One region of the Burkholderia theae genome, then DNA from elsewhere that is predicted to be linked to it. Evidence: riboswitches for the same ligand, from Rfam matches in the RefSeq annotation. Region 1 holds a riboswitch; the other holds the start of a gene.
What was found. Region 1 has a riboswitch for thiamine pyrophosphate ahead of ACN22W_RS02040 (FAD-dependent oxidoreductase). Riboswitches for the same ligand answer to the same signal wherever they lie in the genome.

Region 1 (8,027 bases):
CGCGCCGTCGATGTAGTGCAGGTTGATGCCGCCGTGCTCGGTCGCGGGCGACAGGCTTTCCTTCAGGTGCGACGTGCCCATCACGCGCTTGAATTCGCGCAGACGGTTGACGGTGGCGCGCCATTCGACAAGCGTCGAGTAGCTGTTGATGAACCACGAGAACGAATCGCTGACGGTGCCGAACGCGGACGAGATCTGCATCAGCACGCCGAACGAGAACGCGCCCGCGAAATAACGCGGCGCGGCGACGACGAGCGGGAAGATGATCGCGATCTGCCCGTAGAAGCTCAGCACGAACGTGAGCCGCTTCGTGTACTTCATCACGCGCCACCAGTTGTCGCGGATGCGCGAGAAGAGGCCCTGCGCGTTGCCGGTCTCGGTTTTCTCGCCGTCGTAGAACGCGATCTGCTCGGCGTTCTCGCGCACGCGGATCAGCCCGAAGCGGAAATCGGCCTCGACGCGCTGCTGCTGGTAGTTGATCGACACGAGCGGATGGCCGACCTTCTGGATGATCAGCGAGCCGACCACCGCGTACAGCGCGGCCGCCCACACCATATAGCCCGGAATCGAGATCGGCGTGGCGCCGAGCGTGAGTGTCAGCGCGCCGGCGAGCGACCACAGGATCGTGATGAACGACACGAGCGTGACGACCGTCGACAGCAGGTCGAGCGACAGCGCGAGCGTCGTGGTCGAGAACGACTGGAGGTCGTCGGTGATCCGCTGGTCGGGGTTGTCGGCGAGGCGGTCACGCTCGATCCGGTAGAACGCGCGATCGCCGAGCCACTGGCCGAGGAAGCGGTCGGTGAGCCACTGGCGCCAGCGGAAGCCGAGCATCTGCCGCAGGTAGCGGCCATACACGGCGAGGATGATGAACGCGAACGCGAGCACGGAGAACTGCATCAGCAGGTTCGGGAAGTCGTGGACGTCCTTCGACTGCAGCGCGTTGTAGAACTCGGCGTTCCACTTGTTCAGGCGGACGTTGATCCACACCACGCAGAGATTGATCGCGATGATCGTGACCAGCAGTCCCCACGCGATTTTCCATTCGGACGATACCCAGTAGGGCTTGATGAGGCTCCACGCGGATACCGGGCGCTCGTCCTGTGGCGCGTCGGAGGCGGAGCGGACGGGATCGATCGATTGGGTCATGTGCTTCCTGATGAGTAGCCGGCACGCGGGCCGGGCGAAGCCGGGCGCGCGCCGCGATACGGCATGCCGGGGCGCGGCGCCGACTGACGGCGGGCGCACGGATGGTCGCCCGCGCGTCTTAAACGGCACTTAAGGGCCGGCGGTGACGCGGCAACCGGCCGCTCGCGCGGCCGGCCTGCGGGCATTGTGCCAGAGCGGCGCGGCACGACGGCGAATTTGCCGCATGGGGACAGTTTGCGGCGCTTTCCGCTTTTATGGTCTAATGGCCGACGACGAAACAGGGGTGCTTCGTGCGCGGCCGGCGGATGTTCCAGGCGGCGCAGCGAGGCTGAGAAAGACCCTTCGCACCCGATCCGGGTAATACCGGCGAGGGAAGTTTCTGATCCCGCCGGGCCGCGCTGGCCGCCATCCCACATGGTCAGCGCCCGAGTCCCGCCCGGCCGGCCTTTGCTGCCGGTTTCGTCCTTTTGGGTACGCGCATTGCGCGTTACGGAAGGAATGATGACCGCACAATCTTCAGTCTTTTGCATGGCTCCCGGCCCGATGTCGCGTGCGTTCGCACGGGACGGCGCGTGCGCGTCGACGTTCGTCGTGCGCGCTCGCGCGGAGGGGGTGCGATGAACGTTCCCGATTCACGGCCGGATTTCGCGGTGCTCGGCGGCGGCCTCGTCGGCCGCCTGATCGCATGGCGGCTCGCGGGCGACGGGTTTCGCGTCGCGCTCTACGAGCGTGGCGGCCCGGATGGCGAGCAGTCGGCCGCGTGGATCGCGGCCGCGATGCTCGCGCCGCTCGCGGAAGCGGCGAGCGCGGAGCTGCTGATCACCGAGCTCGGCGCCGCGTCGCTCGCGCGCTGGCCGCAATGGCTCGCGGAGCTGCCCGAACCCGTCTTCTTCCAGCATCACGGCACGCTCGTCGTCTGGCATCAGGCGGACCGCGCGGAGGCGCCGCTGTTCGAGCGGCGCGTGCGCGCGAACGCGCCGGCCGACCTGTTCGACGGCGGCTTCGTGACGCTCGCCGGCGCGCAGGTCGATGCGGCCGAGCCCGCGCTCGCGGGCCGCTTCGCGCGCGGGCTGCTGCTGCCGCGCGAAGGCCAGCTCGACAATCGCCAGGCGCTGCGTGCGCTCGCCGCGGGTCTCGTCGAGCGCGGCGTCGACCTGCACTGGCACGTCACGATCGACGACGCGCACCTGCCCGACGCGCATTTCACGATCGATTGCCGCGGGCTCGGCGCGAAACCCGCGCTGCCCGCGCTGCGCGGCATCCGCGGCGAAGTCGCGCGCGTGCATGCGCCCGGTATCGGGCTCACGCGGCCCGTGCGGCTGCTGCATCCGCGCTATCCGCTGTACATCGCGCCGAAACAGGACGATCTCTATGTGATCGGCGCGACCGAGGTGGAGGGCGAGGACATGTCGCCCGTCAGCGTGCGCTCCGCGCTCGAACTGCTGAGCGCGGCATTCTCCGTGCATCCGGCGTTCGGCGAGGCGCGCATCCTCGAACTCAATGCGCACTGCCGGCCGACGCTGCCCGACCATCGCCCCGCGGTGATCTGGGACGGCGCGTCGACGCTGGCCGTCAACGGCCTGTACCGGCACGGCTTCATGATCGCGCCGGAAGTCGCGCACGCGGCGGTCGCATGCGCCGAAGCCGCGCTCGGCGGCGCGTTCGGCGATGCCGACGCGTTCGCCGCCTGGCGTGACGCCGCGCGCTGGCCGACGCTCCTTCATCACCGCAACGACGCGCGCCAGCCGGCCTGACGCGCGCCGCCGACCGAATCCGACGAAGCCTCATGGATATCCAGATCAACCAACAGACCCTGACGCTGCCCGACGGCGCGACGGTGGCCGACGCGCTCGCCGCGTACGGCGCGCGCCCGCCGTACGCGGTCGCGCTGAACGGCAACTTCGTCGCGCGCACGCAGCATGCGGCGCGCGCGCTCGCGGCGGGCGACAAGCTCGACGTCGTGCACCCCGTCGCGGGCGGCTGAGCGCCGCCGGTTCGTCCCCGCTCTTCCAGGAAAACGACATGACGTCCCTCACATCCGCCGACGCGCTGACGCTGTACGGCGAAACCTTCGCAAGCCGCGTGCTGCTCGGCACGTCGCGCTACCCGTCGCTGCAGTCGCTGTCCGATTCGATCGCCGCGTCGCGGCCGGGGATGGTGACGGTCGCGCTGCGCCGCCAGATGACGGGCGGCACGGCCGAAGCCGGTTTCTTCGACCTGCTCAAGCGCCACGCGGTGCCGCTGTTGCCGAACACGGCCGGCTGCCAGACCGTCGCCGAGGCCGTGACGACCGCGCACATGGCGCGCGAGGTGTTCGGCACCGACTGGATCAAGCTCGAGCTGATCGGCGACGACTACACGCTGCAGCCCGACCCGGTCGGGCTGATCGAGGCCGCCGCGCAGCTGGTCAAGGACGGTTTCAAGGTGCTGCCGTACTGCACCGAGGATCTCGTGATCGGCCGGCGCCTGCTCGACGTCGGCTGCGAGGCGCTGATGCCGTGGGGCGCGCCGATCGGCACGGGCAAGGGCGTCGTGAACCCGTACGGCTTGCGCGTGCTGCGCGAGCGGCTGCCCGACGTGCCGCTGATCGTCGACGCGGGGCTCGGCGTGCCGTCGCACGCGTGCCAGGTGATGGAGTGGGGCTTCGACGGCGTGTTGTTGAACACCGCCGTGTCGCAGGCCACGCACCCCGAGATCATGGCGCGCGCCTTCGCGCAGGGCGTCGAGGCCGGCCGTGCCGCGTATCTCGCCGGGCCGATGGACGCGCGCGAGACCGCGCATGCGAGTACGCCGGTCGTCGGGATGCCGTTCTGGCATCAGGACGGGGGCGGCGCATGAGCGCGCGGTTTGCCGATGCCTTCTGGCCGCCGGCCGACGAGCTGGCCGAAGCGGCCGAACGGATTCGCGCACGGCTCGGCGACTGGCCGCGCGACGCGGCGCCGTGGCGGCTCTGCGTGGCGGTGCCCGACGCGCCGGCCGACGGCGACGTGCTGATCGTGTCGGCCGGCGACCGCATCGCGCAGACGCGTGCGTCGGCCGTCTCGCGGCCCGCGTCGCCGGACGCGGTTGCGATCGGATTCGACGAGCAGGGTGCGGTGCTGCACGCGGCGGGCGTGCGCTACGCGCTCGAAGCCGCGCATCCGCTGGCGGACGACTGGATCGCGGCGCTCGCCGCATTCCTCGATTGCGGCTTCGCACCGGTCGACGCGCTGGTGCTCGCGCTGGCGTGGCGCGACGGCGACGAGACCCGCGCCGCCGACGCCTGGCCGGCCGATGCCGCGCGGTTCCCGCGCGTCGCCGGGTTGCCGGCCGCGCCCGAGCCCGCGTTCGCGCCGTGCCCCGCGCAGCTCGGCCTCTATCCGGTCGTGCCGGATGCCGAATGGGTCGAGCGCGTGCTCGATTGCGGCGTGCGGACCGTGCAACTGCGCGTGAAAGGCGCGGCGCCGGACGCATTGCGCCGGGAAATCGCGCGTGCGGTCGCGGCCGGGCGTCGTTATCCCGATGCATGTGTGTTCATCAACGATCACTGGCAGATCGCTGCAGATGAAGGTGCGTACGGCGTTCATCTGGGCCAGGAGGATCTCGAAACGGCCGATCTGGCCGCGATCGCCCGCGCGGGCCTGCGGCTCGGACTTTCGAGCCATGGTTATTACGAGATGTTGCGCGCGCTGCACGAGCGCCCGAGCTACCTTGCGCTCGGCCCCGTGTACGCGACCGCGACCAAGGCCGTCGCCGCGCCGCCGCAGGGCCTCGCGCGGATTGCCCGCTACGCGCGCTTCGCGGGGGCGCGGGCGCCACTCGTCGCGATCGGCGGGGTGGGGCTCGACGCGCTGCCGGCCGTGCTGGCGACGGGCGTCGGCAGTGTCGCGGTGGTCAGCGCGGTCACGGGCGCGGCCGACTATCGGGCCGCGCTTATTGCGCTGCAGCAATGTTTTGCCGGACAATTTGACAATCATTGACCGCAGGGCCCGGAACGGCGTCACGACATCATTCCAAGGCAGGCCCTATAATTCGGCGTTCTGCGTAAAAGGACTGTCCGCTCCGTGAGCCCCACTCCTCCCGAGACATTGCTGGAACTTCGCGACGTCGACTTCGGCTACGGCGACCGCCTCGTCCTGTCCAACCTGAACCTGCGCTTCGGGCGCGGGCAGGTGGTCGCGGTCATGGGCGGGTCGGGTTGCGGCAAGACGACCGTGCTGCGCCTGATCGGCGGCCTTGTGCGCGCGCGCCGCGGCCAGGTGCTGTTCGACGGCGCCGATGTCGGCGCGCAAACGCGCGACGGCCTGTACGCGCTGCGCCGCAAGATGGGCATGCTGTTCCAGTTCGGCGCGTTGTTCACCGACATGTCGGTGTTCGAGAACGTCGCGTTCGCGTTGCGCGAGCACACCGATCTGCCCGAAGACCTGATCCGCGACCTCGTGCTGATGAAGCTCAATGCGGTCGGGTTGCGCGGCGCGCGCGACCTGATGCCGTCCGAGGTATCGGGCGGGATGGCGCGCCGTATCGCGCTCGCACGCGCGATCGCGCTCGATCCGCAGCTCATCATGTACGACGAGCCGTTCGCGGGCCTCGATCCGATTTCGCTCGGCATTACCGCGAACCTGATCCGCACGCTGAACCAGGCGCTCGGCGCGACGTCGATCCTCGTCACGCACGACGTGCCGGAATCGTTCGCGATTGCCGACTACGTGTATTTTCTGGCCAACGGCGGCGTGCTCGCGCAGGGTACGCCCGACGAGCTGCGTGCGTCGACCGATCCGAGCGTGCGGCAGTTCATCGACGGCGCGCCGGACGGCCCCTTCAAATTTCATTACACGAGCCCGCCGCTCGCAGCGGATTTCGGGCTCGGCGGAGGGCGCGCATGATCAGCGCGATCGGACGTTACGTCATCGACGGCCTCGGGCGCGCGGGCTACGGCACGCGCCTGTTCGTGCGCCTCGTGCTGGAATTCTTCCCGCTGCTGCGCCGGCCGCGGCTTGTCACGAAGCAGATCCACTTCCTCGGTAACTATTCGTTCGTGATCATTGCCGTGTCGGGGCTGTTCGTCGGCTTCGTGCTCGGCCTGCAGGGGTATTACACGCTGAACCGCTACGGCTCCGAGCAGGCGCTCGGCCTGCTGGTCGCGCTGTCGCTCGTGCGCGAGCTCGGGCCGGTCGTCACCGCGCTGCTGTTCGCGGGCCGCGCGGGCACGTCGCTCACGGCCGAGATCGGCCTGATGAAGGCCGGCGAGCAGCTCACCGCGCTCGAGATGATGGCCGTGGACCCGATCAAGACGGTAATCGCGCCGCGCATGTGGGCAGGGATCATCACGATGCCGCTGCTCGCCGCGATCTTCAGCGCGGTCGGCGTGCTCGGCGGCTACATCGTCGGCGTCATACTGATCGGCGTCGATCCGGGCGCGTTCTGGTCGCAGATGCAGGGCGGGGTCCAGGTCTGGGCCGACGTCGGCAACGGCGTGCTGAAGAGCATCGTGTTCGGGTTCGCCGTGACCTTCATTGCGCTGTTTCAAGGGTATGAAGCGAAGCCCACGCCGGAAGGCGTATCGCGTGCGACCACCAAGACGGTCGTGTTCGCGTCGCTCGCCGTACTCGGCCTCGATTTCCTGCTGACTGCGCTGATGTTCAGCTAAGCCTCAGCCAAGCCATATTTTGGGATGACGATGAAAAAGACTGCTCTCGACTTCTGGGTCGGCCTGTTCGTGGTGGTGGGCTTCCTTGCGGTGCTGTTCCTGGCGCTGAAGGTCGGCAACATGAGCTCGCTGTCGTTTCAGCCGACCTACGCGGTGAAGATGAAATTCGACAATATCGGCGGGCTGAAGCCGCGCGCGGCCGTGAAGAGCGCGGGTGTCGTGGTCGGCCGCGTGAAGACGATCGGCTTCGACACGAACACCTACCAGGCGCTGGTGACGATCGATATCGACGGCCAGTACCCGTTCCCGAAGGATTCGTCGGCGAAGATCCTGACGTCGGGCCTGCTCGGCGAACAATATATCGGCCTCGAGCCGGGCGGCGACACCGAAATGCTGAAGGCGGGCGATACGATCACGATGACGCAATCGGCGATCGTGCTCGAGAACCTGATCGGCCAGTTCCTGTACAGCAAGGCCGCCGATGCGGGCGGCGCGAAGCCGGCAGCCGGTGCGCCGGCCGCGCCGGCACCGGTGGCGGTACCTGCGTCGGCTGTGTCCGGTTCGGCAGCCCAATAACCACACGAGAGAATACAGAGGGTAATGACCATGCAGACGATCCGCATCAGGCACGCCGCGCTCGCGGTGGCGGCAGTCGCCGCGTTGAGCGGCTGCGCGACCGTGCAGACGCCGACCAAGGGCGATCCGCTCGAAGGCTTCAACCGGACGATGTACAAGTTCAACGATACGGTCGACACGTACGCGCTGAAGCCGGTCGCGCAGGGCTACCAGTACGTGGTGCCGCAGCCGGTGCGCGACAGCGTCACGAACTTCTTCTCGAACATCGGCGACGTCTACATCGCGGCGAACAACATCGTGCAGTTGCGGATCGCGGACGGCGTCGGCGACCTGATGCGCGTCGTGATCAACACGGTGTTCGGCGTCGGTGGCCTGTTCGACGTCGCGACGATCGCGAAGCTGCCGAAGCACACGGCCGACTTCGGGATCACGATGGGCCGCTACGGCATGCCGTCGGGCCCGTATCTCGTGCTGCCGCTGCTTGGACCGAGCACGCTGCGCGATACGGCCGGCCTCGGCGTCGACTATGTCGGCAATCCGCTGACCTATGTGAAGCCGGACGGCGTGGGTTATGGCCTGTTCGGCGTGAACCTCATCAACACGCGCGCGAACCTGCTCGGCGCGGGCGACGTGCTGAACGCCGCGGCGCTCGACAAGTATTCGTTCGTGCGTA
Region 2 (8,027 bases), 930 kb from region 1:
CGTTGAACGGGAACGGTCGCGTAATGTCGGCTTCGGTGTAGGTCGGCGCGAGCCGTTCGCCGCTGAACAGCCAGGCCTGCACACGATCGTTCATGCGCGATACTGTCTCGAGGAACGTGTTGACCGATGCGTCGTCCTGCAGCGTGCAGCCGGTGAGCATCGTCAGGCCACCGAGCGTCAGCACGCGCCGGTTGAAGAGGCGCCGCGACGGCATCTCGAGCTCGCGGCGCACATCGAGTTCGAGCGACTTCCGGTCGAGCGTCCAGCGCGGCTCGCCACGCCTGTTTTCGGATTCCGACATGATGATTTCCTTCGCCCGCGGCTTGCGGGTCAGCGGCCGCGCAGCATCGCGAGCAACGAGCGCGGCACCAGCAGCGCCATCGCGACGTGGACGACAAAGAATGCGACGAGCAGCGACATCGCCCAGAAATGCACGACGCGTGCGTTGTCATAGCCGCCGAACAGTTCGCGCAGCAGCGGGAATTGCACGGACTTCCAGATCGTGAGCCCCGACAGCACCAGCACGACGAGATCGACGATCGCGGTCAGGTACGCGGCACGCTGCACCGCGTTGTAGACGCTCAGGTCGTTGTGCGACAGCCGCCCGCCCAGCGCGGCGCGCACGTCGCGCCACACGGACGCCGGCGTGACGGGCAGCATCTTGCGCGCGAAGCGCCCCGTCGCGATCGACATCACGAGGTAGAACAGCCCGTTGGCGACCAGCAGCCACATCGCCGCGAAATGCCATTGCAGCGCGCCGCCGAGCCAGCCGCCGATCGTGATGCCGTGCGCAAACGTGAACGACGGATAGATTGGCGACGCGTCGTAGATGCGCCAGCCGGACAGCGCCATCAGGATCGCCGCGAGCGCGTTGAGCCAGTGGCTCACGCGCACCCACGGCGGATGGATCGGGCGCGCGGGTGGCGTCGCGGGCGCGCGATCCGTTGCGGGAACGGTTTGCATGATGAAGACTCCAGGGGTGCTGCGACGGGACGCGATGCGCGCGTGCAGCCGGCTGGCCGCGCCCCGCGCGCATCCGTCAGTTCGACGGGCTCATTGCGTCCTTCTTCATCGCGTCGCCCTTCGACATCGCGTCGTGGCCCATCGCGTCTTTCTTCATGGCGTCCTTCTTCATCGCGTGCTTCTTCATGCCGTCCTTCTTCATCGCGCCATCCTTCGCCATCGCGTCGTGGCCCATCGCGTCCTTCGACATCGACGTGCCGTCCTTCGACATCGCATCGTTCTGCGCATAGGCGCCCGTTGCGATCGTGGCAAGAGCGGCGACGCAAGCGGCAATCAGTACGTTTTTCATGACATCTCTCCGAAACATGGGTTTAAGGAGCCGAATAGACGGACGACGTCGCGGGAAATGACAGCCGCTCTGAAAATATTTTTTATGCCGGCCGGACAACCCGTCATGCTGCGCCGCTCGGCCGCCGCCGATCGGGGTGCCGGACCGAACGGCAAAGGCATGTGCTGCGGTGCACCCGGCCTGCCGCGCCGCCCGCCATGTTGCGGCTGCACCGGGATAACCACTCTACGCCCGGTTGAAACCGCCGCAAACCCGGTGTATCGTGTGCCCTTGCTAACGCGGGGGTCCTGCAATGCGTTCGGTCAAACAACCGGCATTGCGGGTGAGAAATACCCTTTGAACCTGATCTGGATAATGCCAGCGCAGGGAAGCGTACGGATTTCGCCGCCATCCTTCTGACGAAATCCGCCGCCTCACCAAGCCTCGTCTCCTGCTTAGCTCGAGCCCCACATACGTCAAGGGCTCCGGGCAAGCGCCGACGCGCCTGTCCGGCGCTCACACAGGAGATTGCATGAACGCCAATCCGAAGTTTCTGTCCGCCGACGCTCATGTCGACGCCGCCGCTGTCGCGCCGCTGCCGAATTCGCGAAAGGTTTATGTAACCGGCTCGCAGCCCGACATCCGCGTGCCGATGCGCGAAATCACGCAGGCCGACACGCCCACCGGCTTCGGCGGCGAAAAGAATCCGCCGATCTACGTGTACGACACGTCGGGCCCCTACACCGATCCGGAAGCCACGATCGACATCCGCGCGGGCCTGCCCGCGCTGCGCCAGGGCTGGATCGAAGCACGCGGCGACACCGAAGTGCTCTCCGGCCTGTCGAGCCGCTACGGCCTCGAGCGCGCGGCCGACCCGGCCACCGCCGACCTGCGTTTCCCGGGCCTGCACCGCAACCCGCGCCGCGCACAGGCCGGCAAGAACGTCACGCAGATGCACTACGCGCGCCAGGGCATCATCACGCCGGAAATGGAATACATCGCGATCCGCGAGAACCAGCGCCGCGCCGAGTACCTCGAGAGCCTGAAGTCGAGCGGCCCGAACGGCGCGAAGCTCGCCGCGATGATGGGCCGCCAGCACCCGGGCCAGGCGTTCGGCGCCGCGGCCTTCGGCGCGAACGCGCTGGCCGAGATCACGCCCGAATTCGTGCGCGACGAAATCGCACGCGGCCGCGCGATCATCCCCGCGAACATCAACCACCCGGAATCCGAGCCGATGATCATCGGCCGCAACTTCCTCGTGAAGATCAACGCGAACATCGGCAACTCGGCCGTCACGTCGTCGATCGGCGAGGAAGTCGACAAGATGACGTGGGCGATCCGCTGGGGCGGCGACACGGTGATGGATCTGTCGACCGGCAAGCACATCCATGAAACGCGCGAGTGGATCATCCGCAACAGCCCAGTGCCGATCGGCACGGTGCCGATCTACCAGGCACTGGAAAAGGTCAACGGCAAGGCCGAGGACCTGACCTGGGAAATCTTCCGCGACACGCTGATCGAACAGGCCGAGCAAGGTGTCGACTACTTCACGATCCACGCGGGCGTGCGCCTGCAGTACGTGCCGCTCACCGCGAACCGGATGACCGGCATCGTGTCGCGCGGCGGCTCGATCATGGCGAAGTGGTGCCTCGCGCATCACAAGGAAAGCTTCCTGTACGAACACTTCGAAGAGATCTGCGAGATCATGAAGGCGTACGACGTGAGCTTCTCGCTCGGCGACGGCCTGCGTCCCGGCTCGATCTACGACGCGAACGACGAAGCGCAGCTCGGCGAACTGAAGACGCTCGGCGAACTCACGCAGATCGCGTGGAAGCACGACGTGCAGGTGATGATCGAAGGCCCCGGCCACGTGCCGATGCAGTTGATCAAGGAGAACATGGATCTCCAGCTCGACTGGTGCAAGGAAGCGCCGTTCTACACGCTCGGGCCGCTGACGACCGACATCGCGCCGGGCTACGACCACATCACGTCGGGTATCGGCGCCGCGATGATCGGCTGGTTCGGCACCGCGATGCTGTGCTACGTGACGCCGAAGGAGCACCTCGGCCTGCCGAACAAGGACGACGTGAAGGAAGGCATCATCACGTACAAGCTCGCCGCGCACGCCGCCGACCTCGCGAAGGGTCACCCGGGCGCACAGGTGCGCGACAACGCGCTGTCGAAGGCGCGTTTCGAGTTCCGCTGGGAAGACCAGTTCAACATCGGTCTCGATCCGGACAAGGCGCGCGAATTCCACGACGAGACGCTGCCGAAGGATTCGGCGAAGGTCGCGCACTTCTGCTCGATGTGCGGCCCGCACTTCTGCTCGATGAAGATCACGCAGGACGTGCGTGAATTCGCCGCGCAGCAAGGTGTGTCGGAATCCGAAGCGCTGAAGAAGGGGATGGAAGTCAAGGCGGTCGAGTTCGTCAAGACCGGCGCCGAGATCTATCACCGTCAGTAAGCGAACGCGGCGATCCACACCGGAAACGCATCGCGATGCACGAAGCCCGCTCTCGAGCGGGCTTTTTTGCGCATGTCGCGTGCCTGCGCACCCACGGGAAACAATTGATTACGAAACCGCGAGCGCCTTAACAAGTCCTTACAGCAGCGTCGCGGGGCGGCGCGTAGATTGGGTTCATGCGTGGCCGCCAACCGGTCGCGCGTCCTCCATTCACTACCACAAGGACAACGATCATGAACTCGATTCGGCGTATTGGGGTATGTGCGCTCCTCGTTGCGACGGTGGCCAGTTTGTCGGCCTGCGATTCGATGTCGAGGCGCCAGCGTGACACGGCAATCGGTGCGGGTGTCGGCGGCGTAGCCGGCGCGGCGATCGGCGGCAGTGCGCTGTCGACGCTGGGCGGCGCGGCGGCCGGCGGCATCATCGGTAACCAGGTCGGCAAGTAAGGCGGCCACGCGCCGCGACAGTCGGCCGGACGGCGTTTCCGCGGCGCGGAAGCGCCGTTTTCGCATGCGGCGCCGCGATGCGCGCGACAGCGCGCCCGGAAATGATCCGTTACCGTTTTGCACACCGTGTCATCGGTGCGCGGCCTAAGCTTAAGCATCTGCCGATTGCCGGCTCCGCCGGAGAGACATCATGAACAGGACCTTCGTCGCCGCGGCGCTCGCCTGCGCGACGCTCGCCGGTTGCTACTACCCGTACGGTTATTATCCTGGCGGCTATTACACGGCCGCACCGGTGCAGCCGGCGCCCGTGTACGCCGATCCGGGCCCCGTCTACTACTACCCGGCGCCTGCGTATGCGCCCGCGTGGGGCGGTTATTGGGGACCGGCGCTATCGCTCAATTTCGGCTTCGGCGGACGCGGCGGCTGGCGCCATCACTGAGCGGGCCGCGCCGCCGCCAGACGGCGAAATTTCCGTTTCTTGTCGTTTCATCGAATCGTGAAACGACGGCGAGGTAACGGGGTGTAAGATTCTCCGCATCCCGTCCTCCTCCGCCCCCTCGATCGATGTCGCCCAAGAACGCCATTCTGCTGACCGTGCTCGCTGCCCTGTGGGGCGCGTCGTTCCTGTTCATCCGGGTCGGCGTCGTCGATTTCGGCGTCGCGCCGCTGATGGCGCTGCGCGTGGGCATCGGCGCGCTGTTTCTCACGGGCTTCGCGCTGACGCGCTTCAAACCCGCCGATCTCGGCGCCCGGCTGCGTCGTCATGCGTGGCCGTTGTTCGTCGTCGGCGCGCTGAACTCGGGTATTCCGTTCTGCCTGTTCGCGTTCGCCGAACTGACGCTGTCGGCCGGCCTGACGTCGGTGATCAACGCGACGACGCCGCTCTGGGGCGCGCTCGTGGCGTACCTGTGGCTGAAGGACAAGCTGTCGCTGCCGCGCGCGCTCGGCCTCGTGATCGGTTTTGCCGGCGTGCTCACGCTCGTGTGGAACCAGATCGCGAATGCGCACGGCGACACGGGCGCCAGCGCGACCGCGCTCGCCGCCGCCGCCGCGCTCGGCGCGACACTGCTGTACGGCATCGCGGCCAATTACACGAAGCGCAAACTCAGCGGCGTCGATCCGCTCGTCAACGCGGCCGGCAGCATGATCGGCTCGACCATCCTGCTGCTGCCGTTCGCGATCGCCACCTGGCCGGCCGCGCCGGTCAGTGCGCACGCATGGGGCGCCGTGCTCAGCCTCGGCGTCGCATGCACGGGCATCGCATATTTCATCTTCTTCTACCTGATCGCGCACGTCGGCCCCGCCCGTGCGATTACCGTGACGTTCGTGATCCCCGTGTTCGGCCTGCTGTGGGGCGCGCTGTTCCTCGGCGAACACGTGACGGCCGTGATGATCGAGGGCTGCGCGATCGTGCTCGTCGGCACCGCGCTCGCGACCGGTGCGATCAAGCGGATTCCCGGTCTCGGGCCGCGAAGCGGCGAAGCGACCTGAGGATTCGGGCGCGCGCGGCCGCCCACCTCACGGTGCGCGCCGGCGGCCGGGCAAAGACTGTTCGCCGGCGTGCCGGCATTCTTCTGACGGTGACGCGCGCACGCGGCCGAGCCCCGCTGCGTGCCGGCGCCGGCCTGGCCGCGGCCGCGCACCGGGTGCGTCTGGAATTTCCCTGATACGCGGGCCGCCGCATTCCAGTTACACTTCGAACACTCATCCGCAGAAGGCGGTCACGATGCCCCACGTTCTTTCGCGTCCACGTTCGCGTGCGACGGCTTCAGCGTGGCGGCGCGACGTAGCCCCGCCGCTCGCCCCTGGGCACCGTTGACATGAAGCCCGCCCGCGACCTATCCCTCGAATCCCTGCTCGAACGCCTCACGCCGACGCCCAGCGGCTGGCTCGCCACTTATCGCACCACGACGCTGCGCAGCGTGTTCCAGCCCGTGCTGTCGATCACGCACAAGCGCGTCGTCGGTTACGAGGCGCTGCTGCGCGTCGTCGACGCGTACGGTGCGCTGGTGTCGCCCACCGCCCTGTTCGACAAGACACGCGGCGACGCCGATGCACTGCTGCTCGATCGGCTCGCGCGCTGCCTGCACACGGCCAACTTCGTCGCGCAGGGCATCGGCGACGGCTGGCTGTTCCTGAACGTGACGCCGCGCGTGCTCGATTCGGGCCTCGTGCAGCGCGAGTTCGTCGAGGCGCTGTGCCGGCATTTCGCGCTGACGCCGAACCGGATCGTGCTGGAAGTCGTCGAACAGCCGTCACGCGACGAAGCCGCGCTCGCCCGTACGATCGACATGATCCAGCATCGCGACTTCCTGATCGCGATCGACGATTTCGGCACGGGCTTCTCGAACTTCGACCGCGTGTGGCGTGCGCGACCCGACATCGTCAAGCTGGATCGTTCGCTGGTCGAGCGCTCGACCGGGTCGGCCGACGATCGGCGCATCATGCATCACCTCGTGTCGATGCTGCACCAGGCCGGCGCAATGGTGCTTGCCGAGGGCGTCGAAAGCGACGACGCGTTGCAGTCACTGATGGAGGCCGACATCGATTTCGTGCAGGGCTTCCAGTTCGGCCAGCCCGATATGTCGATCGCAAACGCGAGCGCGGCGGCACCCGCGATGCTCGATGCCGCGTGGCAGCGCTTCATCGCCCGCCGGCACACGCCGGCCATCGCCGAACAGCCGGGCTTCGACGCGATCGAGCGGCTCGTGCTCGCCGGCGCGGCCGCGTTCTCCGCGAGCGGCAGCCTGCAGGACGCCGCGCAACGCGTGTTCGCGGTGCCGGCCGCGCGCCGCGTGTTCGTCACCGACGAGATCGGCGAGCAGTTCCTGCCGTCGATCGGTGCGCGGTCCGACGACGGCCAGCCGAACGTCGCCCGCCTCGCGCCGCTCTTTCCGGAAACCCACAGCAACTGGTCGCGGCGCCCGTACTTCCAGCGCGCGATCGCCGCCCCCGGGCGCGTCGCGCTGATGGGCCCGCACTTCTCGCTGACGGAAGGCCGCGATTGTTATACGGCCGCCGTCGCGATCCGCGCGCAGAGTCGGCTCGTCGTGTTCTGCGTCGACTTCGTGCTCGACAGCGCGGGCACCGTGATGCGGTAGCCGGCGCCGCGGCGTGCGCGCGACCGCGATGCCCGCGGAACGTCCGGTCGACCGTGCGTCAGTCGACCACCTTCCCCCGTCCCGATTTCACCACGCTGCGGCGCGACTTGTGCTCGAGCCGCCGTTCCTTCGACGCGCGCGTCGGCCGCGTCGCGACCCGTGCGCGCGGCGTGTACGCGACGCTGCCGATCAACGTGTCGAGGCGCGCCAGCGCGGCGTCGCGGTTCTTCTCCTGGGTGCGGTATTCCTGCGACTTGATCACGACGATGCCGTCGCGCGTGATGCGCTGGTCGGACAGCGCGAGGAGCCGCTCCTTGATGACAGGCGGCAGCGACGATGCACGGATGTCGAAGCGCAGGTGAATCGCGCTCGACACCTTGTTCACGTTCTGCCCGCCCGCACCCTGTGCGCGCACGGCCGTCCATTCGACTTCGGCCGGATCGAGCGTGTAGCGGATCATCATCGCGAACCCTCCGTGCGGCGCCGTGCGAGCGCTTCGTCAACACGTGCCGCGAGCCCCGAATCGCGCTGCGTGCGTGTTGCGACCGCCTGCGCCAGCACGCGCCGCGGCCCGATCACCTGCACGCGCGTACGTGCACGCGTCACGGCCGTGTAGACGAGTTCGCGCGTGAGCACACGACCGAACGATGCCGGCAGCACGAGCGCGGCTTCGTCGAATTCCGAGCCCTGCGATTTGTGGACCGTCAGCGCGAACGCGGTTTCGT

Region 2: another riboswitch for thiamine pyrophosphate. It lies ahead of thiC (phosphomethylpyrimidine synthase ThiC); the one in region 1 lies ahead of ACN22W_RS02040 (FAD-dependent oxidoreductase).

The regions. Positions count from the first base shown of each region.
Region 1 covers NZ_CP183461.1:425,036-433,062, forward strand. The annotation lists gene ACN22W_RS02035 (ABC transporter ATP-binding protein/permease) at 1-1,149, opposite strand, end outside; TPP riboswitch at 1,419-1,541, shown strand; gene ACN22W_RS02040 (FAD-dependent oxidoreductase) at 1,767-2,903, shown strand; gene thiS (sulfur carrier protein ThiS) at 2,936-3,133, shown strand; gene ACN22W_RS02050 (thiazole synthase) at 3,172-3,987, shown strand; gene thiE (thiamine phosphate synthase) at 3,984-5,108, shown strand; gene ACN22W_RS02060 (ABC transporter ATP-binding protein) at 5,193-6,014, shown strand; gene mlaE (lipid asymmetry maintenance ABC transporter permease subunit MlaE) at 6,011-6,778, shown strand; gene mlaD (outer membrane lipid asymmetry maintenance protein MlaD) at 6,803-7,354, shown strand; gene ACN22W_RS02075 (VacJ family lipoprotein) at 7,385-8,027, shown strand, end outside.
Region 2 covers NZ_CP183461.1:1,352,827-1,360,853, reverse strand. The annotation lists gene ACN22W_RS06345 (molybdopterin-dependent oxidoreductase) at 1-301, opposite strand, end outside; gene ACN22W_RS06340 (cytochrome b/b6 domain-containing protein) at 331-963, opposite strand; gene ACN22W_RS06335 (pentapeptide MXKDX repeat protein) at 1,040-1,312, opposite strand; TPP riboswitch at 1,583-1,699, shown strand; gene thiC (phosphomethylpyrimidine synthase ThiC) at 1,824-3,755, shown strand; gene ACN22W_RS06325 (glycine zipper 2TM domain-containing protein) at 3,989-4,201, shown strand; gene ACN22W_RS06320 (hypothetical protein) at 4,392-4,640, shown strand; gene ACN22W_RS06315 (DMT family transporter) at 4,766-5,692, shown strand; gene ACN22W_RS06310 (EAL domain-containing protein) at 6,022-7,302, shown strand; gene arfB (alternative ribosome rescue aminoacyl-tRNA hydrolase ArfB) at 7,361-7,765, opposite strand; gene ACN22W_RS06300 (AAA family ATPase) at 7,762-8,027, opposite strand, start outside.